3 regions of the Salimicrobium jeotgali genome follow, and region 1 is predicted to be linked to each of the others. Evidence: riboswitches for the same ligand, from Rfam matches in the RefSeq annotation. Region 1 holds a riboswitch; each other region holds the start of a gene.

Region 1 (10,206 bases):
ATGCTGACGACCGTATCTCCGGAGGGCAGACTGAGTTCCCGTCCGATGCACACCCAGGAAGTATTGCTGGACGAGGAAGAATTCTGGTTTATCACGGAGAAAGATACAGATAAATACAGGGATATCGGTAATAACCCTTCGGTGAACCTGGCCTACGCCGGCAGTTCCTACGTGTCTATCAGTGGAACGGCTGAATTCGTGCAGGACGTGGAGAAGAAGAAAGAGTACTGGAATAAAATTGTCGAAAAAGTACTGAATGCTTCGGCCGAAGACCCGAACGTTGTGCTTGTAAAAGTGACTCCTGACGTTGCTGAATACTGGGAAGCAGGTGTGAACGTCAAAACCGTTAAAGAATTCGTGAAAAAGATGGCCAGCAGCAATTCCATGGACGACAAGAATAAACTGAAAGACACCGTCCATTTCGACGAAAATTCGAACTAGATACGATCATTTTTCTGAAAACAGAGAATCCCCGCCCGGAGCGTTGACTCGGGACGGGGATTTTGTTCGTATCGGAGGATGTTTCTGTTTAGTGACGACGAAGGTCTCAATGATTTTTAAGATACCACTTCCTTCTTAGCAACCATTGTGGCCGATTTCGGTTTAATGAACATGATACTCCCGATGAACACGGCTAATACATTCAGAAATAACGTAAGTCCGATGACTCCGGCGGCGTGAAGCGTCTCGTAAAAATAACCGTTAACTGCCAAAAGGACGACGACTGTTCCGAGTATTATACTGCTTTTTACAGGGCTGGCAGCAGATATTTTCCAGGTGCCGTAACTGAAAACGACAGTGAATACTATCATGGTAAGAATATTGACGCTCATCCCCACCCAGACCGGATGGATATTGAGAAAGAAATCCGACGGGTGCCAGTTGCTCAAATGATACCAGAGCAAGCCTGCTGTGAAGCCTCCGAACAGAGAACCGAGAACAGCTCTTTTTGTAACGAGCGGCCAGAACAGCGCAGCAACTACAGGAGCGAAGGTTGCGGAATTTCTCATCGTCCAGGCGAGTACGTTCCACCAGGCCGACTGTTCCGTACGCAGGAAGCCGAAGACAATCATCAGGCCTGTAAGGAGCAGCAGTGACCATTTCGTATACGTGACCAGCTTTTCGGGAGAAGCGTCAGGGAAGATAGCGCTCCCCACATCTTTTCCGAGACTTGTAGCGCCTGAGAACTGACACGGGGCACCCCACCCGAGAGCACAGGCCCAGATACCGAGGAAGAACATCCCGACCAGCGGAGCGGGGAGGACTCCCATCAGGTACCGGGGCAGTGCTATGAGACCGAGACTTGCATCGGGGACAACCGCAGCCGCCGAGAGTCCGAAGAGGATCCCGAAAAGAATGAAGGGGATGCTCATCACTTCTGCCACAATCAGTCCTTTTTGCCCTTCTTCCGGTGTTCTGCAGGACAGAGCCATCTGGAAAGCAGCCTGAGCTAAAATGACGTTCACAAGAAATGTGGCAAACCATACGAGAATGACCTGAAGACCGGCTCCGTCCCAGTCGAACATCCCGGGCTGTTCGACTGCCAGCTGCTGCAGACCGGAAATGCCGGGTTTAATGAAGAACGCTGCTGCACCGATTATGAACATGAGGGCGAAAATGATAGTGTTCATCGTTTGTGTAAAGGCGACCGCCTACATGCCGCCCGACTGTAAATAGACGAATAAAAGAAGGGCTGTGAACGCCACGGATAAAGACAGAGACACGCCGGTGAAGACGTGGAAGGCAGAAGCGAATGCAATGGCCGTGGCCACCGACCACATCGGGAAAGCGAAGGCCGTAATGGCGCCGGATAAAGCTTTGGCACGTCTGCCGAACTGATCACCGATCAATCCGGTGATGGTGACGATCAATTTCTCCCGGAACGATTTTATAAGCAGAAGGGCGATCAGGAGAACCTGCAGTGTTTCTGCGACCCCGTACCATATAGCTGAGATCCCCGTAAGATACGAAAGCTCCACAATCGATATGTACGTTGAACCCGAAAAAAGACCTGTAATACAGAAAGCGACCGTCCACCACCGGAACGTCCGTCCCCCTATAAAATATTGCTCGCCCCGGCCGGCTTTCCGCTTTGCCACGTTGCCGACGATGATTAACGCGAGCGTATATAACAGCGCCAGTGTAATGACCCATACTCCGTAAGAATTCATTTCCTCTCCTCCTTTACATATCTGTACATACAAAAAGAACCCTTCCACTTTTCCGTAAGAAAAATAGAAGGGTTCTCCTGAACGTCCCTGCTCTTATCTTTCAGACAGATAGTGTCTGCTGGAAGAAGCACCTTGTTCTTTACGAACAGGTTGCCGCGGGATCACAGGACCAGATTCCTCCACCGCTCTTGATAAGATGTGTATGAAATTAACGTTCATTCTACCGGGGGAAGAAAAGGAATGTCAATGATTTTTTAGAAATTTCGAAAAATAGAAAAGACAGGACTGTATTTCGTTCTCAAAAAAAGGGACGCCGAAGGGCGTCCCTTTAAAGCTGCTGTATCAGACTGTCATTTCTTCCTTCAGGTGTGCTCCTGCAATACCCGGGTAGGTCATTTCATAACTGTCGAGAATAATTTCCAGGTCTTCATAATTCAAAACCTCATACTCCATACAGAGGGTACGCACCGTTTTGCCCGTTCTTATGCCTTCCTGGGCGATTTGTGAAGAGCGTTCGTAACCGATGTGCGGGCTTAAAGCCGTAATGATTCCAAGGCTTTTCTCCACGTTCTCCCGGAGTACTTCTTCGTTCGCCTGCAGATCTTTCAGGCACAGATCCGTGAAAACGCCGAACCCGTTGTTCATAACAGTGATGGATTCAAGCAGATTGAAAATCATGACCGGTTCCATGACGTTCAGCTCCAACTGTCCGGCTTCTGAAGCCATGCTCACCGTGTGGTCGTTTCCCATAACTTGAAAAGCGATCTGGTTAATAACTTCCGGCATGACCGGGTTCACTTTCCCGGGCATAATGGACGAGCCCGGCTGTCGGGCCGGGAGAGTGATTTCGCTCAGTCCGGTTCTCGGCCCGGAGGCCATCAGACGAAAATCATTCGCTATTTTGGACATGCTCGTCATAGTGTTTTTCAAAGCGGAAGAAACTTCCGTGTAAGCATCGGTGTTCTGGGTAGTGTCTACCAGGTTCTCTGCTGCCCTGAGCGGAAGTCCGCTGATGTCGGCCAGATACTCCACTACGAGCTTCGTGTATACCGGATCGGCGTTCAGACCGGTACCGACCGCTGTTGCCCCCATGTTGATTTCGAACAGATTATCTTTGGAGCGTCTAATCCGGTTGAGGTCGCGTTCGATCACACGCTGGTAGCTTTTCAGTTCCTGTCCGAGCCGGATCGGAACGGCGTCCTGCAGGTGCGTACGTCCGACTTTGATGATGTGATCGAAATCAGCCGCCTTTTTACCGAATGTATCAGCCATCGTTTCCATCGTCTGTTCCAGCCGGGTCATCCCGGTTACAGCAGCGATATGCATTGTGGTAGGGAAGACGTCGTTGGTCGACTGTGCCATATTCACATGGTTATTCGGATTGATATAATCGTAGTCGCCTTTGTCCCGTCCTGCGATTTCAAGAGCCCGATTTGCGATAACTTCGTTCGCATTCATATTCACGGAAGTACCGGCTCCGCCCTGGATAGGATCTACAAGAAACTGGTCATGGTAATAGCCTTCCAGCAGTTCATCGGCAGCCCCGATGATAGCTTCGCTTATGTGAAGAGGGAGGTGGCCGGCGTCCCTGTTCGCCATAGCTGCCGCTTTTTTGACCATAGCCACGGCCGTAATCATGGAATCATCGAGGTTGTACCCTGTAATCGGGAAGTTTTCTTTGGCACGCAGTGTCTGGATGCCGTAGTAAGCTTCGGCGGGAATCTCTTTTTCTCCGATAGAGTCTGTTTCTGTACGATATAAACGGTTCATGGTATCTTTCCTTTCCCTGTGGATTCTTATTACCCGTAGTGGGCGGTTGTGTAGTTTTCTTCGTCTTCCAGAACATCGGGGCGGTTCCTGTCAGACGGGCTGACAACGACTGCGGCTGATGCATCCCCGAGAACGTTCACGGAAGTTCTGATCATATCCAGAATACGGTCGATTCCTGCGAGCAGTGCTATACCTTCGAGTGGCAGACCGATGGAAGTCATAACCATCGACAGCATAATAAGTCCGGCACTCGGGACGCCGGCGGTTCCGATGGAAGCCAGTGTAGCGGTCAGCACGACGGTAAGCTGATCGATGAAAGTCAGTTCCATTCCAAAGTACTGAGCGACGAACAGCACGCAGACCCCCTGATACAGGGCTGTACCGTTCATGTTGATGGTCGCGCCGAGCGGCAGTACGAAACTGCTGATCTTTTGCGGTACTTTCAATTTTTCTTCGGAATACTTGATCGTCATAGGTAAAGTTCCCGAGCTGCTGGACGTACTGAAAGCCACCATAATGACCGGTATCAGTTCCTTGAAGAAAGTGACGGGGCTCATCTTGCCGAAAACTTTCACGGAAAACGAGTAGACGAGCAGAACGTGCACGAGTGAGCCGACGAGCAGCGCGAGAATGACCTTGAATAAAGGCCACAGTACGGACACCCCGTATTCCCCGACGGTAGGTGCGATAAGGCCGAATATACCGATGGGGGCGAATCTCATTACGACACCGGTGATTTTATACATGACTTCCGCCAGCTGATCGAATATTTGATAAAGTGTACGTGCTTTTTCACCTGCCATCGTGATACCGATGCCGAGGAAGATGGCAAAGAAGATGACCTGCAGCATGTTACCTTCCGTAAGTGCGGCAATCGGGTTGGTCGGCACAATGTTCAGCAGCGTCTCTTTAATTCCGGGAGTTTCCTGGGCAGCGACCTGTTCACCTTCCGGAACTTCAATATCAACTCCGGTTCCGGGAGAGAACAGATTTCCGCTCAGAAGCCCGATGGAGATGGCGACCGCTGTCGTCACCATGTAGTAGGAAACTGTTTTGAAACTCAGGTTCCCGAGCTCTTTCAGATCCCCGGTGCTGGCAACTCCGACTACCAGGGAAGACAGAACGAGGGGAACAATGATAAATTTAATAAGCCTGAGGAAAAGATCTCCGAGCGGCTGTACTACTTGTATGTCAGGTCCGACGAAAATGCCGAGAACAATTGCTAAAAAGAAAGCGATGAATATTTGGAATACGAGATTATTTTTCATAACAACCCTCCAGTCAATATGTAATACACAATGTAAGCGCATACCTACGGATACATACAGAAATCTACGCATACATACAAATAAATCCGTGAATTTTTGAAGGAGAGACCCTGATGATTAAAAAGAAACTGCTGATTGTTATAATGGTTATTGTGATGGTGCCGCTGGCCGGAGAGCTGAAATTTTATCCGTTCGAGGGAAGCTTCCGGGTAAGTTTCGGCACCCCCCTGTTTTTCTTTTTTCTGCTATGGAGGGCGAATCTGCGCCAGGTCACCCTGACACTGGCAGTAGCGACGTCGGTCGTGCTGTTCCGGACGGGACTGGATGTGTACGGGGGATCGGTGCCGCTTGAGGAAGCGTTCTCCACCCACTTTCCGGTATTCTTTTATTACCTCACCTACGGACTGCTGTTCCGTTTCCTGAAGGTTTCAAAGTACTACCATAAACCTGTCCTGGTCGGGCTGTTAGGAGTTTCCCTGGAGATTATGGCAAGTACGGCCGAGATATTGCTGCGAAGCGGAGTCATGGACCAGCCGGTGAATTTCGGAACGATAGGGCTGTTGCTGGAGGTCGCTTTTATCCGCAGTTTTTTCGTCCTTGGTTTTTTCAACATCCTGCTGTATAAACAGGCGAAAACGGAAGAACTGCAGCAGAAAAAGCAGAAGGAGCATATGATGATGGTGCTGTCCGGTCTGTACACGGAGGCCGTTCATCTGTCCAAAACGATGCGGGATGCCGAAACGGTTACGAAAGAGAGTTACGAGCTTTACCGGAATATGAAAGAGGAAAGCGGAAGGGAGGAATCTTCCTCTCTGCTTGTCATAGCGAATAAAGTGCACGAAATAAAAAAAGATAACCAGCGGATCTACGCCGGGTTATCGAACGTGATTTCAAGGGAAAGTGACACTTCCTGGCTGAGTATGGAAGAGATAGGGAGTATACTGGAAAAGGCCAATGCAGCTTATGCTGAGCTTCTTCGGAAAGACGTACGTTTCACTCTCCGTAATAAAACGGGGGAAAATCGTTATCCGACCTACGTACTCCTTTCCGTACTGAACAACCTTATCTCTAATGCCGTAGAAGCAATTGACGCAGAAGGCAACGTGGAATTGATAGTGGAAAGGAAAGGGAGACATCTGGAAGTGACTGTTTCCGATGATGGTCCGGGGATTCCTGAAAGGATGGAGGAGATTGTTTTTGAAGAAGGCTATACGTCCAAGTTTGATTCTGCCGGTGCCCCGTCTACAGGGATAGGGCTGTCCTACGTACGGGAAGTCGTGAAAAAAATGGACGGGAGAATCCGGCTGCTTCCGTCAGTACAGGGAGCTTCTTTTTTAATTCGGATTCCAGAGGAAAAATTAATGGAAATGGGGAGTGACAATGAATTACTTCATCGTGGATGATGATATATCGGTGAGGGCCATGCTCGCCGAGATGATAGAGGATGCGGATCTCGGAACGGTGGCCGGGGAGAGAACCGACGGCCGGGAAGTGGATACTGCACTGCTTGAGGCTCATCAGGTGGATATTCTGCTGATTGATCTTCTGATGCAGGAAAGAGACGGCATAGAGACGATGCGGGAGATCAGCGGAAGCTATACGGGAAAAACGGTGATGATATCCCAGATGGAAAGTAAAGATCTGATAGGGGAAGCGTACTCACTCGGTATCGAATACTACATTACGAAACCGTTGAACCGGATCGAGGTGGTCAACATTCTGAAAAAAGTTAAGGAAAGACTGGTGCTGGAGCGATCCATAGAAAATATTCAGCAGTCTCTGCAGGCGGTAACGGGAAAAAGCGCCGGAACCGGGAGTGCGGCTGCTTCCAGAAGCATTAAGGAAGAAGGATACAAAGTACTGGTGGAACTCGGAATGGTCGGGGAGAACGGCTCCAGGGATCTGCTGGATATCATCTATTATCTGGATCAGAATAATATGACGGGAGGAGAGGAAATAACTTCCCTGAAGAATGTCTATCAGAAGACGGCTGCCGACAAGATGAAAGAAGGAGCGAAGCAGCCAGGTCTGCAGCGGGAAGTGAAAGCGGCGGAACAGCGCGTCCGGCGGGCTGTACATCAGGGTATTTCGCACATCGCCTCGGTCGGACTGGATGATTTCAGCAATCCTGTGTTCAGTAAATACGCTTCGACATTTTTTGACTATGAACAGGTACGGAAGAAAATGATGGAGCTTGAGAAAGAGAAGAGATACAGAATAAGAGTCGATACGAAGAAATTTATTCAGATGCTGTACTGGGAAGCAAAACGCCGGATGCAGACGTAAAAAAGCTGAGACGAGGGGGGATCCCTGTCTCAGCTTTTTGTTTGAACTCAGTTGTTGGCGGAGCCTTTGGATAGTTCACCCATAATATAGCCTGCAATCTCATCGGACCCCTGCAAACCGATATCACCTATACTTACGACACCGCTCACTTTATCTTCATCTACTACAAGAAGGCGGCGGATTTGGTGATCCTGCATCAGACGCGCCGCTTCCTGTACTTCCATATCGGAAGTAGCCGTAACGACTTTGTCCGTCATAATGTCTGAAGCTTTTACATTTTCCGCGGATCCTTTAGCCAGGCCGTTCACTACGATGTCACGATCCGTAATTACACCTGCGTACTTATCCTGCTCTGTAATGACGACAAAGCCTACCTCTTCTTCTTTCATGCGTTTTGCTATAGTTGTCAAAGTGTCGGATGCCTCACAAGCTACTACCTCGGTATTCATATAATTCTTAAGTTCTGGCATGATTCCTCCACCTTTCTAATTGAATAATTCGCTTTCCACTTAGAAGTTTTTACTTTTTATGGGTATTTTAAACAATAAATCCCGGGCTTTGTTTCGATTCCTACAAAAGTCAGGGGGGTTCTTGAAAAAGAAATTGAGTTTCTCCTGTTCATTTGAAATAATTGTAACTAATGAAAAAGCTGGAGGAAGAAAGGAGAGGAACGAAAATGGAATTCGATTTTTTCTGGATAGCAGTGGGGATAGCCTTTGCCGGATATTTTATCGGGGAAGGTCTTAAAAACTTCAAAAATCCCGAGTCCGGTGATTCGTTCAGTGAAATCTTCAGGGAGGAAGAAGACTACAAGTTAATAAAGGAAAAAGATGTACATTACTACATAGGTGTATCAAAAGAAGATGCCAAAACGCTGCTGCAGGAGTACCCGGATATTCCGCACGTTACGATCAACGATAAAATTTATTATCCGAAGGCTCAGCTGCACCAATGGTTGAAGAGTATTGGAACGTAACCTGAAGAGCGCAAGATGACAGGGAGGGAGCTTTCATGCTGAAAAAAAGTTTGCGGTTCAGCATCATATTCTTTACGGTCACCACTATATGGCAGTGGGGCTTTGAATCGGCGATTTCGTGGGGGGAGAATATAGCGAGCGCATGTGCAAGTTTTTTCATTTACTTTCTGGTAGAGTTGTCCGCGAAAGATTATGACAGGCAAATAAAAAGCGAAAATAATGAGCTTTAAATAAATTGAAACGCGTCCTCTTTTTAATCGTATGCTAAGAAAAGCGTTTTCTCACAGGGGAGGCTCAGGCTATATGGAAGTGTTTTTGATGTTAATTTTTGCAATACTTCTACTTTTCGGTTTTAACCGGCTGATGGGTTACAAAAAAGGTAACATCACGATCGATTTTGACGATAGATATGTAAATCACAAGAAGTACGTAGAAGCTATACAACAGGAACTCGCCTCACAGGGAAGGCAAGTCAGTTATAAAGGTAACCGGAAGTTTATTATAGATGGCCAGTCCTACATTTTCATGGAGCAGAATATTTCCATGGGCGGTGTGCCTCTCCAAAGGACGATTCTTAAACCTAAAAAATGACAGCCTTTTAGCTCGCAGGAATTGAGAAGCAGAAAATGTCTGCTAATCATTTAAATAAGGCATGCCTGCTGGTTATAAACAAGATTTCTGGATACAGGAAAGATCCGATAACGTAGAATTTAAAATAAAAACACTATCCAAAGGAGGATAAAAAAATGACTTTTTCTATTACAGCAAAATGCAAAGAGACCGGACAGTTTGGAGTAGCAGTATCCACTAAAGTACCGGCGGTGGGGGCTCTATGTCCATTCACCGCACCAAAAACCGGAGCCGTAGCCACCCAGTCTTTCGTCAATCCTTACATCGGAATTAACGGTATCCGATATCTTGAGGAAGGTTTTTCCGCAGAGAAAGCGAAAGAAAAGGTTTTAAAAGAAGATGCACAACCAGCTATCCGGCAGTTCTGTATCGTGGACAAGGATGGAAACAGTGCCGCTTTTTCAGGAGACTAATGCGAAGGATGGTATGGACACCGGGAAGGAGATCATTTTGCGGTAGCGGGAAATATGCTCACCGGACCCGAGACGATCCAGGCGATGTATGACTCTTTTCTGGAAACCGAAGGTAAACCACTATCCGAAAGGCTTATTATGGCTTTGCAGGCCGGCCAGGATGAGGGAGGGGACAAGCGTGGCCGGCAGTCAGCTGCCGTGCGCGTTTCGGACACTGAAGAGTACCCTTTAGTCGACCTTCGGGTTGATGAGCATCCTGACCCTGTGAAGGAGCTGTACAGAATTCATCAGGTAGCGGAAGAAGAACTGTTCCCTTTCGTCGGGGATCTTCCCACTAAAGATAACCCTAAAGGAAATTTCGATTCTTAATACAGAGGAAGCTCCGATAAGATAAGAAATAAAGTGGTAAAGGGAGTGTTTTCGTTGTTAATTAAACCGCAAAAACTGAAAGCAGGAGATAAAGTGGCAACAATAAGTACATCTTCAGGCATCGCCGGTGACCCGGACATCCGATGGCGATATGACCAGGGCGTAAAAAGACTTGAAGAAGTGTTCAATTTAGAAGTCGTTCCTATGCCTAACAGTCTAAAGGGCTCTGAATATATTTACGAGCATCCGGAAGCACGTGCGGAAGATTTAATGGAGGCGTTCAGAGACGAGACGATCAAAGGGATCATTGCCAATATCGGAGG
Region 2 (10,509 bases), 120 kb from region 1:
TGGAAGTACGCCGGCTGTCCACACTGTAACATCATTCATGTAACAGATACCGTTGTTACAGACGCCGTCTTTTTCTACATATTCGACTTTGGCTTCATGAATGACGTTCACTTCATTTTCTCTGAACCAGTCTGCTACGTGTTTCTGGATCTTTTCATCGAACGCTTTAAGGACCGTGTTCCCGCGGTCAAGCAGGCGGATATTCAAATCGGGGCGGCTCTCCCTCGTCTCTGCGGCCACTTCGATTCCGCTGAGACCTGCTCCTACAATAGTCACGTTACCGTAGGCTTTCAGATCGTTGATTTTGTACCCGGCATGACGGGCGCTGGACATCGTCTGCACACTTTCAGTGAATTCTTCGGCTCCTTCGATTCCGTGGTAGTTGTCCTCACACCCAAGAGCTATTACCAGCTGATCGAAAGCGAGCGGCTCTTCCCGTCCGGCAAGAAAGACCCGGTCCTCTTCCGCGTCTATCCTGGTGGCCTCGTCAAAAATATAGGAAATCTTTTCATGGATAGGAAAATCAACACGAACGCTTCTGTCGGACGTCGTTCCGGCGGCTATAGCATAATATTCCGTTTTCATGGCGTGGTAAGGGTTCCGGTTTACCATCGTGATATGCACATCATCCGGAATGCCGTTTTCCAAAGCATCATAAAGAACTTTGAACCCTCCATATCCTCCGCCCAGTATTAATAGTTCAGTCATTGTATGTTCACCTCTGCTGCAATTTTACGTAACAAATTTCCAATCTCTTCTTAAAGAGTATCAAAAAAAATCAGGAAAGACTAGATAAAATTTCGCAGGGTGGTTTTCTAATGGAAAAGTAGGGAAGAAGTATGAAAGAAGGAGGAGATGAACTTGGATAAACAGAGTACAATCATAGAGAATTCACTGAAAGCTATTATGGATGATAAAGAGTTTCTTCCCGATCTGAAAGCTCAGACGAGGGAGCAGGCTTATGAGTCTCTCGTTTCTATTTTAACAACGCCGAACCATATACATAAGTCGTTCCTCAGGGTGACGATGGAAGACGGAACCGTAGAGAGAATACCTGCGTTTCGCGTCCAGCACAATGATGTACTCGGACCTTATAAAGGCGGCATCCGTTTCCACCCGAGTGTCACGGAAGATGAGGTCTCCGACTTTTCTAAACTGATGACTCTTAAGAACGCCCTGCATGAAGTACCTTTCGGAGGTGGGAAAGGCGGATTGGAAATCAATCCCCGTGATTATACAGTGAAGGAACTGAACTTAATATGTAAGAAATACGTACAGTACTTCGACGATATTATAGGGCCTGATAAAGATATTCCTGCCCCCGATATGGGATCCGGGGAACGTGAGATGGACTGGATGATGGCTGAATACAAGACTATTCACACCGGAGAGACGTACCGCAACAGTTTTACGGGTAAAAGTATATTGAACGGTGGTTCTCATGGGCGGAGAGAGGCTACAGGGAAAGGAGTATACTTTTCGTTCCGCTACCTTATGTATAACTATGCAAGAGAGAACGAGAAGTGGCTGGCCCAAAATGAGAATGTATTTGCTGATACGGCAGTAAAATATGCGAAGAAAAAGATGACTATGGCTATTCAAGGGTTCGGTAATCTCGGCTCTGTCGCTGCCCTCGAAGCTTATAAATGTACTTACCTTCAAAACAAAATAGTTGCGGTAAGCGACCATAACGTCATGCTTTACAATGAAGAAGGTCTGGATGTTCCCTCTCTTGTAGAGTTTGCGAATGAGCACGACGGTGAACTTCCTACCGAAGACGACCAGCTTCAGGAGTACGACATCAAAGCGAATATCCACGACCGGGATGAACTTCTGGAACTTGATGTCGACGTACTGCTGCTGGCAGCTCTTGAAAATCAGCTTCATAAAGATAATATGGAAAATATCAAAGCCGAAATCATTATCGAAGGAGCGAACAAGCCGATTGCGGAAGAAGCCGATAAGTATTTAAGTGACAAAGGTGTATTAATCATTCCGGATATTTTGGCTAACGCCGGCGGTGTCATCGTTTCTTACTTCGAATGGATGCAGGGAAGAGAGACCCAGTTCATGTCGGAGGAAAGAGTGTATGAACGGTTATTCGATAAAATGAAACATACGATGGATACGATTCTGCCCCAGTTCTTCGGAGACCCTTTCCCGCTTCGTCAAAACTGCTACATTCACGCGGTAACGAAATTATCGACAATCATGTTTAAACAGGGAAAACTATATTAATTACCGGTCCGGGACTTTCGAGTTCCGGATCTTTGATATTTTCCAGCCTTTTCCTTAGAATAGTGGGAAAAGATAGGAAGGTGCACATATGAAACGAATACATAGCGACGTTATACAGTTCAGAGGGACCCATTACGATTTTGGTTACGCTCAAGGCCTGGGGCTGAAGGGATCTCTCACAGTGGAGAACAGAAAAAAGCAGTGGGAGGTACGCATCCCGCGATTTGAGGTGGATATAGAGGAAGCGAAAGAGGTGATCGGGCGGTTCGCTCCTGGAATATGGGCGGAGCTTGAAGGGCTGAAAGATGCTCTTGACTGGACGATGACACGGACGCTGATGGAATTCGGCGGCTACCGTGTCCCCTACAAGAAATCGGGCTGTTCCATCCTTACCGGGGACGGATATATGATTCGAAACTATGATTATCTGCCGAAAACGTACGAGGGAAGATTCGCATTTTTCCAGCCTTCGGATACGGGATATGCTACCGCCGGCCCGACTCAGCGTATTACGGGGAGAATGGACGGAATGAACGAAAAAGGTCTGGTGCTCGGGTATAATTTTATGAACCGGAAGCGTCCAGGGCCTGGTTTTATCTGCTGTATGATCGGAAGAATCATTTTGGAGACCTGTGGTAATGTGGAAGAAGCGGTGGACGTATTGAAACGAATTCCGCATCGCCATTCGTTCAGCTATACAGTGTTTGACCCGTCCAATACGCCTTACGTGGTGGAAGCATCACCGAGAGGCGTGGAAGTGAGGGAGGCACGTATGTGTACGAATCACTTCGAAAAACTGCCAAAAGAAAACAGATACCACCTTGTAGATTCGAAAAGAAGGATGGAAGTGATGGAAAACGCCGGAGCTCCGGAAGCCGAAGAAGCTTTCAGACTTCTGAACGACAGATCCAGAGGAGTCTTCTCCGAACTGTATGATCAGTGGGCGGGCACCATTCATACTTCCGGGTACCTCGTACATGACAAAAGAATATGGTTTGCTCTCGGGGGCGATCAGTCCCCGGTAGTATTGGATTTTTCCGCCTGGCTTGAGGGGGAGAACATTCCTCTTGCCCGTATAGAGGGAGAAGTCAATACCCATGTCCCTTTTGTGCACATGGAGCGGGGCGCTCACTGGAGTAAGTGAAAAGAGCATTCAATATAAAAGGAGCCGGTATCACCGAACTGTTCGGTGATACCGGCTCCTTCGTTTATAACTTTTTATTTATACCGGCTTAACCGGTGTTTCTGAGCCCTGCAGCTACACCACTGATAGTGAGCAGAACTTCTTTTAGCAGTTCATCTCCCGGGTTCTTCGTTTCCCGGAGTTCCTTGATCAGTTCCACCTGAAGGAAATTCATAGGGTCCACGTACGGGTTACGGAGGCGCACGGACTCCTGAATTGTCGGCTGATGATCGAGCAGTTCATCGTCTTCAGTAATCTGGAGAAGGACTTCTTTCGTTCTTTCATATTCGTCTACAATCGTATTGAAAATCCGTTCTCCTACCGCTTCGTCTTTCACGAGCGATTTGTACTCTCTGGCAGTCTGAATATCCGCTTTCGTGAGGGCCATCTGCAGATTGTTTATAGTGGAGCGGAAGAAAGGCCAGTTTTCATACATTTGTCGAAGCAGTTCCATATTCCCATCGGCCCGGTCCCGGTAATCAGCGAGCCCGGAGCCGGCTGCGAACCACCCCGGCAGCAGCTGACGACTTTGCGTCCAGGCGAATACCCAGGGAATGGCACGCAGGTTTTCGAATTTCGAACTGTCTTTACGCTTCATGGGACGAGACCCGATATTCAGTTCGCTCAGTTCGTTCAGCGGAGTAGCTTCATTGAAATAAGAAATGAAATCTTTGTCTCCGAAAACGAGTGACTGATATGTCTTTAAGGAAACGTCGGATATCTCTTCCATCGCCTCTTCCCAGCTGTCTTCCCGATGAAAACCCTGCTCTGACTCTTTTGAAACGTTAGCGGCCCCTTCCAAGAGCGTAGAAGCCCCCTGCTCGAGACTACGGTAAGCTATATCACGGAGCATGTACCGGGAAGAAAGGACTTCTCCCTGTTCGGTTATTTTCACGCCATCTCCAAGTGTCTCTACCGGTTGGGAAAGAAGACTCCGGTGGAGGGGCCCTCCTCCTCTGCCGAGAGAGCCCCCGCGGCCGTGGAAGAACTTAAGACCGATGTTATATTCGCGGGCCATCTCATGGATCTCGACCTGAGCCTTGTACAGTCTCCAGTTGGCTGTGAGCGTGCCGCCATCTTTGCTGCCGTCGGAATAACCGAGCATAATCTCCTGGTGGTTGCCCCGTTTTTCCAGGTGTTTCGAAAATACTTCCATTTCAAACAGGGTCTTGATGATGTCAGGTCCGGCAACAAGGTCATCTACAGTTTCGAGTAAAGGTGCGACGTCGAGGTCGCTTTCGACACTTCCGTCTGCATGAAGACGGTAAATCCCGGCTTCTTTAGCAAGTACGAGGACTTCGAGAAGATCACTGACGGACTCTGTCATACTTATCAGGTAGACTTCAATGGAGCGTTTCCCGAATTCTTTATGAGCATCACGTATCATATGGAAAACGTTCATAATTTGACGGGTCGCTTCCGAATAGTCTTCATTCAACAGAGAAAGAGGTCTCGGGTCTTTCAATACATTCTCAAGGATCCCGGTTTTATCCGCTTCACTCAGGGACGAATAATCGTCTGTGATCCCTACTTTCTGTAAAAGTTCCGAGACAGCTATTTCATGTTCGCCACTGTGATTACGGACATCGAGAGTAGCCAGATGGAAACCGAACAGACTTACCTGACGGATAAGTTTTCTCAGGCTTTTAAGCTCTCTGCTTTCAGGCTGATGGCGAAGCGCGTTTTCCTGAATCAGGGACAGGTCATTAAGCATCTCATCGGCGCTTCTGTAGCCGGTTTCTGACTGACCTATTTGACGCAGACGCTCTAGTATCACCGCGAATTTTCTGCGGTACACTTCTTTTTCCACTTTCCATACTTTGTCCTCCGGAAGCCACGTTTCTTCTCTTTCGATAGACTGCATGAGCTTCCCGGACACCTGGACGTAAGCAAGCGACTGGCTGAAACGTTTCATCAGATCGACGAGCGAATCTTCGTATTTTTTTAAAATCAGGTTTCTGTGCTTATGCAGGGTTTCCCAGGTGACTTCCGGCGTCACGTTCGGATTCCCATCCCTGTCTCCGCCGATCCAGGAACCGAAATGAAGAAAATCAGGTACAGACCATTCTTCTTCGGGATAGTTCACCTCAAGCTGATGTTCTAGTTCCTGGTGAATATCCGGTAAGACGTCGAACAACGTATGGTCAAAGTAGTACAGGCCGTTCCTTACTTCATCCATAACGGTCGGTTTCCGCTCCCGGAGCTCTTCTGTCTGCCAAAGTGCGGTGACTTCATTCTGAAGACTGTCCATGACGCCTTCCCTTTCTCTCCGGGTGAGTCTGCTTTCATCCAGCTGTTTCAAAATGGTAGCAATCCTTTTTTGTATTTCCAGTACGGTCCGCTTCGTCGCTTCTGTAGGATGGGCCGTTATGATCAACTCCAAAGAAAGTTTGTCCAGTGTCTCCTGAATGACATCTTTTGAATAATCATTTTCTTTTAGGTTCTGCACAGCACTCTCCAGTGAAAACGGCTGTACGGACATGTCTTCTCTGAGCTGGTACTCTCTCCGCCGGCGTATACGGTGATTCTGTTCGGCTATGTTCACCAGGTGAAAGTATATGGAAAAAGCACGGATCACCTGAGAACGCATAGGCGGTTTCAATTCGGTGATTTCCGACTTTAATGTCTCATAAGTCGAAGAATCAGGGGTGCTCCGCAAGTCCTTTGTTAACTTGCGTATTCTTTCCACTTTATCAAGTAATTCCTGACCGCCCTGATGAACGAGGACTTTACCGAGCATTTCGCCTAGGACCCGTATATCATGACGCAGTGGCGTAGTATGATTGTTGGATGTTGGTTGTGTATTCACTTCTTCACCTTCCTATATGTTCTATTGGTTGATTCAGCTGTCGGCTGTAGAGAGGGAACCGCAAAGGTTCGTATTTTAATAATATTATCAGAATATTTCATACAGTCAAATGACGGGGTGAAGATGTATACGGCCTTATACATAAGACACCTCTCTTCTAAATGCTCAACGAAGAGAGGTGGAAAGGGTTCAGCTTATTTGTTCCTGTACTTCTTTCATCTGCTCCAGGTGACGCATTTCGTGCCATCCGATGAATTCTACCCACTGTTCCAGATTCATAGCCCCGAAGGAAGGGTGGGGGAAAGAGTATTGCTGAAGTGTATTTCCGGATTTGTTGTGAGTCAGAAACATTGTAGCTTCCCTTGTCTTCTCGAGAGCCTCACGTGCTTCCTGTATAGAAGAGAAGGCCCCTGATGGCCGGACTGCTTCCGGCGCTTCCACTTTATGGGAACGGTTGGTGGTACGCTCGATAGGTTTCGGTGATGCAGATTCTTTCGTGCCATTTTTTATGACGTCATTGATCTGTTCAATGATGAAGTTCTCCATCAGATATAAATGTTCCAATATTTCCAGTATAGACCACGTATCATCTGAAGGTTTCTTTCCGGCATCCTCTTCGGAAACCTGACTGATAAAGTCCTGAATAAGCTTTCTTTTGTCTTCCAGTCCGTACATAGTTCGTCATCCTTCCCGGAATTATAACCATTGTGATTATTATAATCGTAACTGTTACTTTATAGACAAAAACACAGGAGGTTAAACATAATTATCAGGGAGGAAAAAAATGAGCTTTACTGCTTTACTTTACTACCGGTTCGTTGTATTATGGAAAATAACTTAAAATTAATAACGAAACTTCTTATCCAGAGAGGCGGAGGGACTGGCCCTTTGAAGCCCGGCAACCATCCTGCTGATGTGAATCAGTGTGAACGGTGCCAATTCCTGTAGAATGGATATCCATTCTAAGAGATGAGAGGATCGAGCGGATATTATAACGTCGACCCCTCTTCCTGGATATTAAGGAGAGGGGATTTTGATTGTTAGCCCGTCTAAACTCTCGGAAGAAGTGTAGTTAGAGAGAAAGGATAAGATATATTATGGCAATCGCTACTTTCGGTGCAGGATGTTTCTGGGGTGTGGAAGCGTTCTTTGACAGATTGAACGGAGTGACGAATACAACAGTCGGTTATACGGGAGGATTTGTGGAGAATCCGTCCTACGAACAGGTGAAAACCGGGGAAACAGGACATGCGGAGTCCATTCGTATTGAGTTTGACCCTGAAGTGCTCACTTATGAAGCTCTCGTCGAGTACTTCCTTGAAGCCCATGATCCTACTTCCGTCAATCGTCAGGGAGAAGATGTCGGACATCAGTACCGCTCCGTGATTTTTTATGCGAATGAGGAGCAGCGTCAGCAGTCCGTTGCGAAAATAAAAGAATGGAACGATCGCGGAATTTTCAAGTCTCCGATTGTAACAGAAGTGGTACCGGCTTCCACTTTTTATGAAGCAGAGGAATATCATCAGCAATATGTTAAAAAATATGGAGCGGCCTGCAGCGCCGTTTAAAACTTCAGCTTTCAGCTGGAGTTTTTTTATGCATTATTCTTTATTCGTTAACTTCACGCAGATGCTTACGCTTTCGCACCGGTTTGTTATACTATGAGTAACAGGGGGTGGGTGTATGACGCTGAACGACTGGGTCCTCGGAGCTATGTGTTTTTTTCTGATTCTCGGGGCTCTGGATTATTATATACTGAATAGACGGCTGAAGCTCGGGGACCGGTTTTACGAGGCGTTCCGGATGATGGGGACGCTTGCTCTTGCCATGATAGGGGTCATTTCGTTCGCCCCCGTGATGGCCGAGTGGATGGCTCCGGTAGTCGTGCCGCTGTACGAATGGCTGGGGGCGGACCCCGGGATGTTCCCGTCGATGCTTCTGGCTATCGATACCGGGGCGTATCCCCTGGCCGAATCCCTTGCCGAGGACGCGGAGGCGGCTGTGTTTTCATGGTCGCTTCTCGGAACGATGATGGGTTCGACCGTAGTGTTTACTATACCGGTTGCGCTTTCGGTATTACATAAGCAGGATTACCGTTATTTTGCCAAAGGAGTTCTGATCGGATTTACGACTATCCCCGTGGGCTGTTTTACAGGCGGGTTTCTTGGAGGATATGCTTTTGACTGGATGCTTGTAAATCTGCTCCCTTCCATTGTTCTTGCAATTTTAATTTCGATCGGTCTCGGTTTATTTACAGCTGTCACTATACGTCTGTTCGCCGCATTTGGTAAGATAGTGGAAGTCCTTATTGCTGTAGGTCTCGTGTCTATTACTATTGAAACACTTCTTGGAGTGAGCGTTATCCAGGGGCTGGCCCCTCTTTCGGAAGGAGCGGTGATTGTAGCGAAAATAACAGTCACCCTGGCCGGAGCTTTTCCACTGGTCGCTTTTCTCGAAAGAGTGCTGCAGAGGCCTTTTGAAATAATCAGACCTTTGGTGAAAGTGGATAAAGTGGCGATGACGGGGCTTTTGGCCTCTATGGCTCACAATATACCTATGCTGGTAACAATGAAGGATATGGAGCCGAGGGGGAAAGTGATCAACTCAGCTTTCGCTGTCAGTGGAGCTTTTGCACTCGGAGCTCATATCGCTTTTGTGGCAGGCATTGAAAAGGATATGGTAGTGCCGGTGCTTGCCGGTAAGTTGAGTGCCGGCTTTCTTGCAGTAGTTATCGCATGGGCAGTAACAACAAAAGAGGAGGGGAAGTCCCATGAAACGGTGGTCGGATACGATTGAGGTAGAGACACCGATTGAACACGTCTGGTCATATTTCGATCAGTCCCTGGAACAGACCAAAAAAATTATGCCGAATATCGAAGAACACCGGCTCATCCATTCTTCCGGAGAGACGGTCGGGAATGTGTACAGACAATCGTACGGCGTAGGAGAGACAAAGGAAGAATACGAGGTTACCGTAACTGAATTCAAAGATGAAGAAAATGAAAAAAGACTCACTTATTCTTATACACTGGCCGGGGTTTATGATATACAGGCCACTTATTTACTTGAAAAAGAGGGAGAGAAGAAGACGACGTTCACCTATCTATCTTCAAATAGGCCAAGGAAATGGTATTTACGGATACTGATTCTTTTCTCCAACGATCAGGCCGTCGCTAACTTTGTCCGTCGCGTGAAAAGAGTGGCCGAGGAAGAATATAACGAATAGTACGGGTGTATACAAAAGTTGCCGCTCTCCCTTAGTGCTTTATGAGGGGGAGCGGCAACTTGTTTTCCTTACCTTCTTCCGAGAAGGTTAAAGTATGAAGATCCAGATCAGTGCTAACGTAATAACAAAGGTGATAACGTAGATGATGCTGAGACGACGGAAACTGGAAGTATCACGGGAGTCGGATTTCAGGCTGGCCAATTCTTCATCACTGTCGGCCGAATGTTCCTGCTTGTTCAGGTTTTTTCCGATATAGATAGTGGCTCCAAGGGCAACGGCTGTCATAATGATAGCTGCGGTATAATACAGTGGATACATAATATCTCCCCTTTCAGAAATAGGGTATATGCCAAACATACTATTATTATATAAAGAACGCAATTTCTTTTACATTTTTTCCACGGTTTTCATCCCGAGCAGATGGAGTCCTTTTTTCAGCACCGTAATTACCGCCTGTACAAGAGTGAGACGCTGATTCATCTGGTCCGTCTGTAAAATTTTCGTGTGGGCGTAGTACTGGTTGAAATGTTTTGACAGTTTTAAAAGATAGCGGGCAATGACGGAAGGGTCTTTCTGTATAAAAGCTCTTTTCGTTTCATCGGGGAAGAGATGCAGCTGTTTTACAAGTTCCCAGGCACTCCCATCTTTCAGGTCGGTCCTGAAGTCGAAATCGGCTTTTTCGGTAAGCGAAACGGCGCGGGCATACGTGTATTGCAGGTACGGCCCTGTATTTCCTTCGAAAGTGAGCATATCATCCAGTGAAAATTCAACGTCGTTTTGTCTCTGATGTTTCAGGTCGTGGAAAATCACCGCTCCTGTCCCTATGTCGGCATTGCCTCCGGCCCGTTCCCGGGCTTCTTCGAGTACGTCTTCAAGCAGAATGGTTCTCCCTTTCCTCGTCGACATTTTTTTTCCGTCCTGAAGCATCATGCCGAAAGAGATGTGTTTCATGGAGGAAGCCCAGAGGAAGCCGGCTTTTTCGAGCACCTTCCGAATCTGCTCAAAGTGGAGCGTCTGTTCATTTCCGACTACGTACAAACTTTCAGCGAAATG
Region 3 (10,509 bases), 280 kb from region 1:
TCAAACCATCACGGAACAGGTGGATGAAACGGTAGCTTCTTATGACCAGAAGATTGAAGAAAGTACGGATACACAGGAACGGAAGAGGCTTCGTTCCGAACGGAAAGAACCGAAGCAGTACCGGAAGCAGTTCCAGGACATGATCACCCGTAAAGAGAAGTATCAGAAAGATATGGAGATCTTCAGGGGACGTAATAGTTATTCGAAGACGGATCATGATGCGACATTCATGCGTATGAAGGATGACTATATGCGTAACGGACAGCTCAAACCTGGATATAACCTGCAACTCGCTACCGAAGGACAGTACTCGCTCGCTTATCAAGTATTCCCGAATCCGACGGATACCCGTACGCTCATTCCGTTTCTCGATCATATTGAAAATCATTTTTTTGATCTTCCTGCCTACATCGTCGGAGATGCCGGATATGGAAGTGAACCGAACTACGAAGACGTACGTTTCCAACGGGAACGAACGCCACTCATCACTTACAATACCTACCGGAAAGAGAAGAAGAAGAAATACAAAGAAGATCCCTTCAACGTGGCGAACTGGCCGTATGATAAAGAAACGGATACCTTTACGTGTCCGGCTGGTCAGGCATTGAGATACCAGTACGATTCCCGGCGGACAGATCGGCATGGCTATACGCGCTTCTTCAAGGTCTACGAGTGTGACGACTGTACCGGCTGCCCGTTGCGAGCTTCCTGTACGAAAGCGAAAGAGGGGAATAATCGAAAGATTTATTATAACGAGACGTGGGAAGATCACAAGTCCTATATGAGAGAAAAGCTTTCGGAACCAGAAACGAAGGACATCTACAAACAACGTAAAGTGGATGTAGAACCAGTTTTTGGATTCCTGAAAGCTTGTTTGTGTTTCCGACGTTTCTCCGTGCGCGGCACGGAAAACGTGGAAAATGAATTAGGATTTGCGCTGATGGCGGTGAACCTCCGGAAATACAACGCCACCATCGCAAATTCTGCCTCTGGAGACTGGAAAGACCGATATCGAAAAAGCTCCGATCATCTTTTTACGATGATCGGAGTTTTTTTACTACGAGTCCGAGTTAGTTATGTCCCAGACTCTTTCATCAGTTGCGGGGAGTTTCTTCGTTTCCGGAGGTACGGTGCTGCTTTGCTTTCTCTTCAAGATCTGCAAGATTTTCTTCGATCTGCTCTAAGTATTTTTGGATTTCCTTCTGATGGGGAGCGATAGTCTGTTTCCAGCCCTCGACAGAAGAGCTAATATCTTCGCTGAGATGACGGATGAGTGAAAGTGTCTCTTTGGATGTTTCGGTTATCTGGTTTGTGAACTGTTTACCTTCCTGACCGGTTCTGCTTAAAAGACTGTTCAACTCTTTGCTTTTACTGACAGCATTCGAGCGGAACTCCTGGCCGGATGAGGGAGTGCTGAAAAGAACGTAAAGGGCTCCGGCAGCACTTCCGGAAACGATACCCATAACAAACGGTTTAGCTCGGACCATTCTGTTTCCTCCTTTACTTACTAACCTGCACCTGGTTATTGTTTCTCCTAATATGTATGCATTTAAACCTTCCCCCTGAAAACAGGGGAGCGACCGGGCTGAGAGGCCGCTCCTATAAGGTCAGGAGGCGCGAAGTGTCTGTGATGGGGAGTTTCTCATAATCCTGAGAGAAACCGGGTGCAATACCATCATCAGCACAGTGTTTAAAAGCGCTGTCGGGAGCACTACAGTCAGGAACATGGCTATAAAGCCTGCATCCATTAAACCGATAACGAACAGAATCAACCCTAGGAAAATGGAGCCGCTGACAATCGTTCCGACAGCCGTAAGAACAGCTGCTTTGATGCGTTCCTGTTTAAAGTTACGCATGGCGAGAACGAGCACAAATACAATCATACCTGTGACGGGTTTTTCAATAAGGTTTGCGATCTGTCCGCCCGGCGCGGTGGTGGTTAATGCAGAGACGATTCCTGTAGCTGTGGAAAGTACAAGAACGTAAGATACTTTGGGGAACATAATAATCCCCAAAAACATCATGGCAAGCAGCATATCCGGCCTCATTCCGAAAAATATCGGCGGCATGACTGCATGCAGTACAGCCCCTATTCCTATAAACAACGACAGCAACACCAGTACACGAGTATTCATCTAATCTCTCCTCTTCTAAGCTTTTCTGATTTCACTCCAACCGTACCCTCGTGGTCGATTGCGAATGTGTTATAAGTATAACAAAAGTCCCGTACAGTTTCTAAGAAATCTTTTCAGCAATCGTCTGCGACAGTTCCTGAAGCTGTTCGGGAGTGTAGGAATTACTGTTGTCCGTCCATTTGACTCCGAAACCGTCTCCGTTTTCGTACCTCGGAAGAACGTGGATGTGTAAGTGAAATACAGACTGATAGGCTGCTTCGTCGTTATTATTTACAATGTTCACACCATCCGCATCAAAAGCGGATTTAACGGCCGTGGCGATTTTCGGTATTCGTGCAAACACATTGGAGGCTACTTGCGGGTGAGTTTCGTAGATGTTTTTAGTATGCTGTTTTGGAATGACGAGCGTATGACCTTTGGTGACCTGACTAATGTCTAAAAAGGCATAAACTTCTTCGTCTTCATATACTTTGGCTGATGGAATTTCTCCGTTGATAATTTTGCAGAAAATACAATCTGTCATAAATATACCCTCCTTGATGGGTATTGTACCATAGCAGTACGCAAGAACTGTAATAGGAAAGCCAACTATGGTACTATTTTTTAAAGGAAGGGACCACTACACACGAAAAGAGGGAGTCAGATTGGAATCACTATTACATATCGAAAATTTATTTGGGGGCTACACCCGTAAAAACGTTCTGCACGGCATTTCTCTTCAGGTGAATTCCGGTGAAATAGTTGGTCTTATCGGATTGAACGGCGCCGGGAAAAGTACGACCATCAAGCACGTTATCGGAATGATGGAGGCGAAAAAAGGAAGTGTTTCCATAAATGGTACGTCTTTCAGGGAGAACCCCGAAGGCTATCGTCAACAGCTTGCCTATATCCCCGAGATGCCTATTCTGTACGATGAACTTACGTTGGAAGAGCACCTGCGCCTGACTGCCCGTGCGTATCACATTGATGAACAGACTTTTAACAGCAGAGTCCCCCCTCTCTTAAAAGAATTTCATATGGAAAAAAGGCTTCACTGGTTTCCTGTTCACTTCTCCAAGGGGATGCGTCAGAAAGTCATGATTATGTGTGCTTTTCTGATCGAACCCGCTTTATATATCGTAGATGAGCCGTTTGTAGGGCTCGACCCGCTCGGCATCCAGTCTTATCTGGAATGGATGGAAGAAATGAAGAAGAACGGGGCCGGGGTTCTTATGTCGACTCATATACTCGCCACTGCAGAGAAATACTGTGACCGCTTTGTCATTCTTCATGAAGGAGAAATCAGAGCAGACGGGACACTGGAAGAACTTCGCACATTCTTTTCCATGCCGCGGGCTTCCCTCGACGATATATATGTACGATTGACGAAGGACGATTCCCATGATTAACGCCAGACGTTTCTGGAAAGAGCGGATGAGGGAACACACGAAAGAACTGAGCCGGTATACGCGCTATATTTTTAACGGTCATATTGCGGTAGTGATGTTTTTTCTTCTTTCGGCCGGTGCATACTTTTATCAGCAGTGGCTGCAGACCGTTCCTGAAGATTTCCCCGCCGGACTGATTGTAGCTCTGGTTTTCGCCAGCATTACATCCTACAGTCCGGTACGTACAATGATCAAAGAACCGGACCTGGTTTTTCTTCTGCCGGCGGAGTTCGAGTTGAAGGATTATTTCCGTTTCAGTCTTTACTATAGTTATGTGGTGCAGCTTTACGTAATTTTTCTTGCGGGGGCTGCGCTCGGACCTTTGTATTTTACCGTGTATCCTGAACTGGGTACGGATCACTACCTCGCCATCATTCTGCTTATGCTTGTCGTGAAGGCGGGAGTAATGCAGTCCAACTGGTGGATGCTGCAGGAACGTCAGCCTTCTATACGTATCGGCTATCAGGCGGCGGTGTGGATAGTTTCAGCCGCCCTGTTTTACTCTGCGGCCGTTGATGCCCTCTTGTTTGTCGTTCCGGGTCTTGTGCTCTTGAGCGGGCTTGTAGTATATGCCTGGAGAGTATCGAAGCAGAAAGCCGGGCTTGCCTGGGATCTTCTGCTGGAAAAAGACCAGGGACGGATGAGGGTGTTCTACAGGCTGGCTAATATGTTCACAGACGTTCCGCATCTGAAAAGCCGGGTGAAACGAAGGCGTCTTATCGTAAAACTTTTGACCGCCCGCATTCCTTTTTCCGGAGATACAACGTACACTTACCTGTACCGAATTACTTTTGCAAGATCCGGCGATTACAGCGGGATGTACATTCGTCTGGCTGCTATAGGTGCTCTTGCTGTATGGTTCGTTCCTAATATGATGATAAGTGTAATTATCGGTGTCCTGTTTCTTTATTTGAGCGGATTCCAGATGATGACGTTGTGGCAGCATCATCGGACTATCGCCTGGCTGGATATTTATCCGGTCTCCTTTGAACAGAGAAAAGAAGAATTGATACGTTTCCTGAGACAGCTTCTTTTCTTCCAGACACTCATTTTCGTCGTGGTATTTGCTGTGCAGATGATGTGGGCGGGAGCCCTTTTGATGGCGCTCGTAGGTGTTTTGTTCAGTCGGTTATTCACGGAAACCTTTGTAAGGAAACGACTGAATTGAAAAATAATTCAAAAAATATTGACGAATGCTGCGTTCGTCTATATAATTGGTGAAAATCAAATGAATATTAATGGACTCTTATCCAGAGAGGTGGAGGGACTGGCCCTTTGAAACCTCGGCAACCATCGTTTAAAAGCGAACTGGTGCCAATTCCAGCAAAGCCTGTGCTTTGAAAAGATGAGAGGACGATAGTACACAAATGTGTAGAAATCGGCCTCTTTTCAGGAGGTCGATTTTTTTATGGGAGGGATACCACTATGGTACACGAGAGAGCGACAATACTGACGCAGGCCGGAAACAGGACGGACCCCGGTACCGGCGCAGTAAGCACTCCGGTTTATTTTTCCACAAGTTATGCCCATCACGGGCTCGGGGAATCCACCGGTTTTGATTACACAAGGACGGCTAACCCCACGCGCTCTGTTTTGGAGAAAACACTTCAGGAACTCGAAAAGGGAGACGGGGCTTTTGCCTGCAGTTCCGGAATGGCAGCTATCCATACAGTTTTCGGTCTGTTCCGCTCGGGGGAGGAGGTGATCGTTTCACGTGATTTGTACGGCGGGACCTACCGGTTGTTTGAAGAAGTTCTTGCCCGGTACGGGATAACTTTTCGTTATGCAGACCTCACGGATGATGCGGCACTGGAGAGTGAAATGAGGGAAAGGACAAAAGCCGTATTTTTCGAGACTCCGGCCAATCCTTTGATGAAGGAGGTGGACATTTCGAAATGCGCTGCTGTCTGCAGAAAATACGGTGTAAGGCTGATAGTGGATAACACGTTTTATTCACCTCTCCTTCAGAATCCTCTGGAAGAAGGGGCGGACATCGTTATCCACAGCGGTACGAAGTATCTTGGAGGTCATAATGACGTCCTGGCGGGGGCGATCATAACGAAAGGGGAGGAGCTCACCCGCACTGTCCAGAACCTTCATAACGGGATTGGTGCGACACTGTCGGCGATGGATTCCTGGCTTTTACTGAGAGGGATGAAAACGCTCCACATACGTATGAAACAGCACGAGGAGAATGCGGAAACAATTGTTGATTATCTGAAGAGCCGTGAAGAGGTCCGGGAAGTCCTGTATCCGGGACGGGGCGGGATGCTTTCTTTCCGTTTAACAAGAGAAGAACAGGTGCCGGTTTTTCTGAAGACCTTAAATATCATTACGTTTGCTGAAAGTCTTGGAGGGGTGGAGAGTTTCATTACTTATCCTGCAACTCAGACGCATGCGGATATTCCGGAGGAGACGAGGGTGAAATATGGAGTGGATAGTTGTCTTCTCCGCTTCTCCGTAGGCATTGAAGATAAAAATGACCTGATGGATGACCTGGGCGCAGCGCTTTTGGAGTCTGTTCGAAAAAGTGCATAACTGCCCTGATACGCAAACCATTATAAAAAGGAGCGAGGTATATGACTAAAAGAAGTCTTAAGCAGCGGCTGGAAGAAGGTCCGGTGATTGCCGGGGAAGGTTACCTGTTTGAATTGGAGAGGAGAGGATATCTTCAGGCGGGTTCTTTCGTGCCGGAAGTAGCCCTTAAGAATCCGGAAGCTTTGAAACAGACGTACCGGGATTATATGCTTGCAGGTTCCGATGTAGTGTTAGCTTTTACCTACAACGCCCACCGGGAGAAGATGAGAATCATAGGCAAAGAGGAACTGCTTGAACCGCTGAACCGGAACGCAATCCGTCTGGCTAAAGAAGTGGCGCGAGAACATCCGGAGGAAGAAGCGCTCGTGGCCGGGAACATTTCGAATACGAATATCTTTGATCCGGAAAATGAAGACAGTAAAGTTCAAGTCCGGGAAATGTTCCGGGAAATGGTCGGATGGTGTAAAGAAGAAGGGGTGGATTTTGTGAACGGGGAAACGTTCTACTACCACGAAGAAGCTCTTATTGCTCTGGAGGAGATCAGACGGGTTGAACTCCCGGCTGTCATAACCCTCGGTCTTATGGGGGAAAACATACTGCGTGACGGCTACACCGTGGAGGATTCCTGCGCCTCTCTTGAAGAGAACGGAGCACTGGTCGTAGGTATGAACTGTTTTCGCGGGCCTGATACTATGCAGCCCTACGTAGAGAAAATAAGACGAAAAGTGAACGGATATGTAGGGGCACTGCCGATTCCGTACCGTACGACGGAAGACAATCCCACATTTTTTAATCTTCCGGATGGCGGATGCAGTTGCACTCTCCCGACGGAAACGACTTTTCCGACTTCGCTCGACCCGCTCTATCATAACCGGTATGAACTTGCGGCATGGGCGGAAAAAGCGAAAAATGACGGAGTTAATTATATCGGTCTATGTTGCGGAAGTTCTCCTGCTATGCTCCGCTCTGTTGCGGAAGCGGCCGGTGTGGAGACGGTACACTCCATTTATTCACCCGATATGCATAAACATTTTCTGTTCGGAGAAGAGGAAAGCCTGAATGAATCAAACCTGGCCTACAGGACGAAAGCATAAGCAAAGCCCCGGCAAGGAGGTATACTCTGCCGGGGCTTGTAGTTTGTTTGAAAACGGTGCGGGGAAAGATAGTAAAGAAGTAAGAAGTAGGAGGAAAAGAAATTGTTATTTAGAGGCACACATTTCAAAAATCCCACCAGAACATCCATTATTTTAATAATAGCAGGGTTTATCCTCATAGGAGGAGGGTTCTTCTCTTTCGTTTCCCTCGGTGAAGATGTTCTTGAAGGGGAAAAGTTCGCATTGGATCGCATAGTAAATAATTTTGTGGATACCATCAATCCACCGTGGCTCACAGAAACGATGGGATACATAACCGAAGCAGGGTCCGTATGGGTTTTGTCAGCACTGTCGGTCATCGTAATAAGTTATCTTCTGTTTATTTCGAATAAAAGTAAATGGGTGGCACTTTTTTTTGCGGTCAATATGATAGGAATAAGCGCTCTTACGAAAGGTTTGAAGTTATTGTTTGAGCGCCAGCGTCCGGAAGTGATCGAGGCATATGACGGGGTCGGATACAGCTTCCCGAGCGGACACTCTACAGGTGCCTTCGCTTTCTACGGATTTATGATTTATCTCGTTACAGTAAGCAGGTTCACTTCTAAAGTGAAGTGGACCGTGAATATACTGCTTGCATTATTCGGTACTACGGTGGCTCTCAGCCGCATTTTTATAGGGGTCCATTATTTCACCGACGTTCTGGCGGGAATAGCTGTCGGAACGGCCTGGCTGCTCGTCTCCATCGCCGCTCTTGAAATTATGCTGTTCAAAAAAAGAAGACAGACGGGCAAATAAATAGAAAAATTCCCCGGGCCAGGGCGGCCGGGGAAGCAGGTCTATATGAAAAATTTATGATTCAGCTGCTATATTTATGCTGGTAACTGAGAAATACCTGGAGAAGGGTTTTGGCCCCATGAAGCATAGCCCGTTCATCAAAGTCGAATTTCGGATGATGGTGGGGGAAGTCGTGTTCGGGCAGTTTAGCTCCTGTGAAATAGAAGGCTCCGGGCTTCTTCTGTAAATAATAGGAGAAATCCTCACCGGCCATGGAGGGGTCCACTTCACGGGTTGAGAGAGAGGAATCTGCATGCGGCGCTTCTTTAAGAACCAGGTCAGCCTCATTTTCATGATTGATAACAGGAGGATAGCCGATATTGTAGGAGAAATGGTAGTCGGCGCCTGCCGCCTCACATATCCCTCTCGTAATACGTTCCATCTCTTCCCTGATGGTTTCCTGTACCTCGGGCTCAAACGTTCGTACGGTACCGGAAAGCTCGGCCTGATCGGCGATTATATTGAAGGCTTTGCCGGCTTGAATGGTCCCTACGGTAACTACGGCAGTCTTTAACGGGTCGACTCTCCTGGCGACTACCTGCTGGAGAGAAGCTACAATGTCGGAGGCGATGACGATAGCATCTTTCGTCTGGTGAGGCTGGGCGCCGTGGCCGCCTTTTCCTTTAATTTTAATTTCAAAAGCATCGGCGCCAGCCATAAACGGACCCCGGGCCGTTTCGATTGTACCGTATTCCGTATTTGTCCAGAGATGAGTACCGAAAACGGCGTCTACGTGGTCGAGGGCGCCTGTTTCAAGCAAAGGTTTCGCTCCCCCTGGAGTAATCTCTTCAGCGGGCTGATGTACGAGAACCATAGTGCCGGGAAGTTCCTCCTTATATTTCCACACCGCTTCTGCGAGACCGAGCAGCTCAGCCGTGTGACCGTCATGTCCGCACGCATGCATCACTCCGTCGTTTCTGGAGCGGTAAGGCAGGTGGGTGTTCTCTTCCTGGATCGGGAGGGCGTCAAAATCGGCCCGCAGTGCCACGGTTCTGCCGGGCCGTCCCCCCTGTATCGTGGCTATCACTCCGTTGCCGCCTACATTTTTTTGGAAAGGGATACCGAGTGCTTCGTATGTATCAGCTATATATGCAGCCGTTTCCGTCTCCTGGAAAGAAAGTTCAGGATACTGATGCAGGTACCTGCGTGTTTCCACCATTTTTTCATAGAGGGTTTCTACTTCTTTAAACATGGACTCGGACATTATCTTTCCCTCCTTTTACTCTTTACTATATCATCGTTGTCAGAAGAAAGAAAAAAAGCGGACGGGTAGTCCGCTTTTCGATTATAACGCCAGTCACTCCGGTTATTCGTGCAGTCGGGAGTCCTGAAGCAGACGATCGATTTCTTCCATGTGACCGGTTTCATCGGAAATCAGGTCATCGAGTTTTACAGAGAGTTCGGTAAGATTCAATTCATCGGCCTGTTTCTTTCTTTGTTCGTAACGTTTGATAGTGGCTTCCTCCGAATCACGTGCGGCTACAAGCATCTCTTTAACACGTGTTTCCTGAGGTACCTCCGCTACAGTAGTCGTCGGCGTTCCGCCGAGAGTTGCTATTTTTTCTGCGAGATATAAGGCGTGCCCCTGCTCGTCAGCAATTTCTCCTTCGAAGAACGGTTTCAGTACTGAACGATACAAACCCGAAACTACGGCAGCGTTATTCGTATACATAACAGAAGCTGCGTATTCATGGGAAAGATCTTCATTTAAGCCTTCGATTAATTCTTTCATTTTCTGATCCATAAGACGACCATCCTTTCTTTGGACATAAATATCTTCTCTTTATTTGTATTCCCGCATCGATCTTGCTTAAACGAACAGATGATGGCGATTTCGTGAATTTTTATTCTATATTTTCAATTCGTTACATTCCCTTGTATAATACTTAAAGAGAGGATGAGGCGAAGTATGAAGAGGTCAGATTTGATGTTTGTGGCCTGGGCGACGGCCCTTACCGCTACGCTCGGAAGTTTGTTCTATTCGGAATTTCTTGGTTATACGCCGTGCGAGTGGTGCTGGTATCAGCGTATTTTAATGTACCCCCTCGTCATCATATATGGTGTCGCTTTACTTAAAAATGAAAAAAACACCGCTTTACCGGGACTGATTTTGAGTGGTGCGGGGATTCTTGTGTCCACGTATCATTATTCGGTTCAAAAAGTTCCGGCTCTAAAGACTCCGGGCGGAAGCTGCGGGACGGTCCCCTGTACGGTCGAGTACGTCAATTATTTAGGTTTCATTACGATTCCTTTTCTGGCCGGTACAGCTTTTATCATAATTTTCATAAGCCATTTATTACTATTACGGCAGAAGGAGCAGTGACGATGAAAAAGAAGATGATTATATTCGCAGCTGTACTTGTGGTACTGATTGCGGCACTGGCATTGATTGTCAGTTTGCAGAACTCGGAAAAAGCAGAAGGTAACCCTTATAACAAGGACGAAAGTGAATTGCAGCAGTCCACGATCGATCAGCTGGAG

The links. A riboswitch is a leader RNA that binds a small molecule or an ion and turns the genes downstream of it on or off. The one in region 1 is predicted to bind S-adenosylmethionine.
Region 2: it holds a riboswitch for S-adenosylmethionine, as region 1 does, so the genes downstream of both, msrA (peptide-methionine (S)-S-oxide reductase MsrA) here and AAV35_RS14570 (sodium:solute symporter family transporter) in region 1, are expected to answer to the same signal.
Region 3: it holds a riboswitch for S-adenosylmethionine, as region 1 does, so the genes downstream of both, AAV35_RS09550 (aminotransferase class I/II-fold pyridoxal phosphate-dependent enzyme) here and AAV35_RS14570 (sodium:solute symporter family transporter) in region 1, are expected to answer to the same signal.

What each region holds. Positions count from the first base shown of each region.
Region 1 covers NZ_CP011361.2:2,195,040-2,205,245, reverse strand. The annotation lists gene AAV35_RS11025 (pyridoxamine 5'-phosphate oxidase family protein) at 1-441, shown strand, start outside; gene AAV35_RS11020 (SLC5/6 family protein) at 558-1,631, opposite strand; gene AAV35_RS14570 (sodium:solute symporter family transporter) at 1,653-2,171, opposite strand; SAM riboswitch class I at 2,262-2,369, opposite strand; gene aspA (aspartate ammonia-lyase) at 2,514-3,941, opposite strand; gene AAV35_RS11010 (dicarboxylate/amino acid:cation symporter) at 3,971-5,209, opposite strand; gene AAV35_RS11005 (ATP-binding protein) at 5,323-6,612, shown strand; gene AAV35_RS11000 (response regulator) at 6,590-7,495, shown strand; gene AAV35_RS10995 (CBS domain-containing protein) at 7,543-7,965, opposite strand; gene AAV35_RS10990 (hypothetical protein) at 8,172-8,471, shown strand; gene AAV35_RS10985 (hypothetical protein) at 8,507-8,701, shown strand; gene AAV35_RS10980 (hypothetical protein) at 8,775-9,062, shown strand; partial or broken gene AAV35_RS14565 (DUF1028 domain-containing protein) at 9,218-9,883, shown strand; gene AAV35_RS10970 (S66 family peptidase) at 9,938-10,206, shown strand, end outside.
Region 2 covers NZ_CP011361.2:2,073,453-2,083,961, reverse strand. The annotation lists gene AAV35_RS10465 (NAD(P)/FAD-dependent oxidoreductase) at 1-708, opposite strand, end outside; gene AAV35_RS10460 (Glu/Leu/Phe/Val family dehydrogenase) at 862-2,238, shown strand; gene AAV35_RS10455 (C45 family autoproteolytic acyltransferase/hydrolase) at 2,327-3,382, shown strand; gene ppc (phosphoenolpyruvate carboxylase) at 3,471-6,230, opposite strand; gene AAV35_RS10445 (DinB family protein) at 6,420-6,905, opposite strand; SAM riboswitch class I at 7,087-7,206, shown strand; gene msrA (peptide-methionine (S)-S-oxide reductase MsrA) at 7,328-7,798, shown strand; gene AAV35_RS10435 (ethanolamine utilization protein EutH) at 7,914-9,026, shown strand; gene AAV35_RS10430 (SRPBCC family protein) at 9,001-9,456, shown strand; gene AAV35_RS10425 (hypothetical protein) at 9,544-9,774, opposite strand; gene argS (arginine--tRNA ligase) at 9,844-10,509, opposite strand, start outside.
Region 3 covers NZ_CP011361.2:1,909,960-1,920,468, reverse strand. The annotation lists gene AAV35_RS09580 (IS1182 family transposase) at 1-1,219, shown strand, start outside; gene AAV35_RS09570 (tryptophan transporter) at 1,608-2,135, opposite strand; gene AAV35_RS09565 (HIT family protein) at 2,236-2,658, opposite strand; gene AAV35_RS09560 (ABC transporter ATP-binding protein) at 2,780-3,523, shown strand; gene AAV35_RS09555 (ABC transporter permease) at 3,516-4,730, shown strand; SAM riboswitch class I at 4,806-4,914, shown strand; gene AAV35_RS09550 (aminotransferase class I/II-fold pyridoxal phosphate-dependent enzyme) at 4,988-6,100, shown strand; gene AAV35_RS09545 (homocysteine S-methyltransferase family protein) at 6,142-7,194, shown strand; gene AAV35_RS09540 (phosphatase PAP2 family protein) at 7,297-7,989, shown strand; gene AAV35_RS09535 (M20 family metallopeptidase) at 8,051-9,232, opposite strand; gene AAV35_RS09530 (ferritin-like domain-containing protein) at 9,335-9,772, opposite strand; gene AAV35_RS09525 (disulfide oxidoreductase) at 9,938-10,351, shown strand; gene AAV35_RS09520 (thioredoxin family protein) at 10,354-10,509, shown strand, end outside.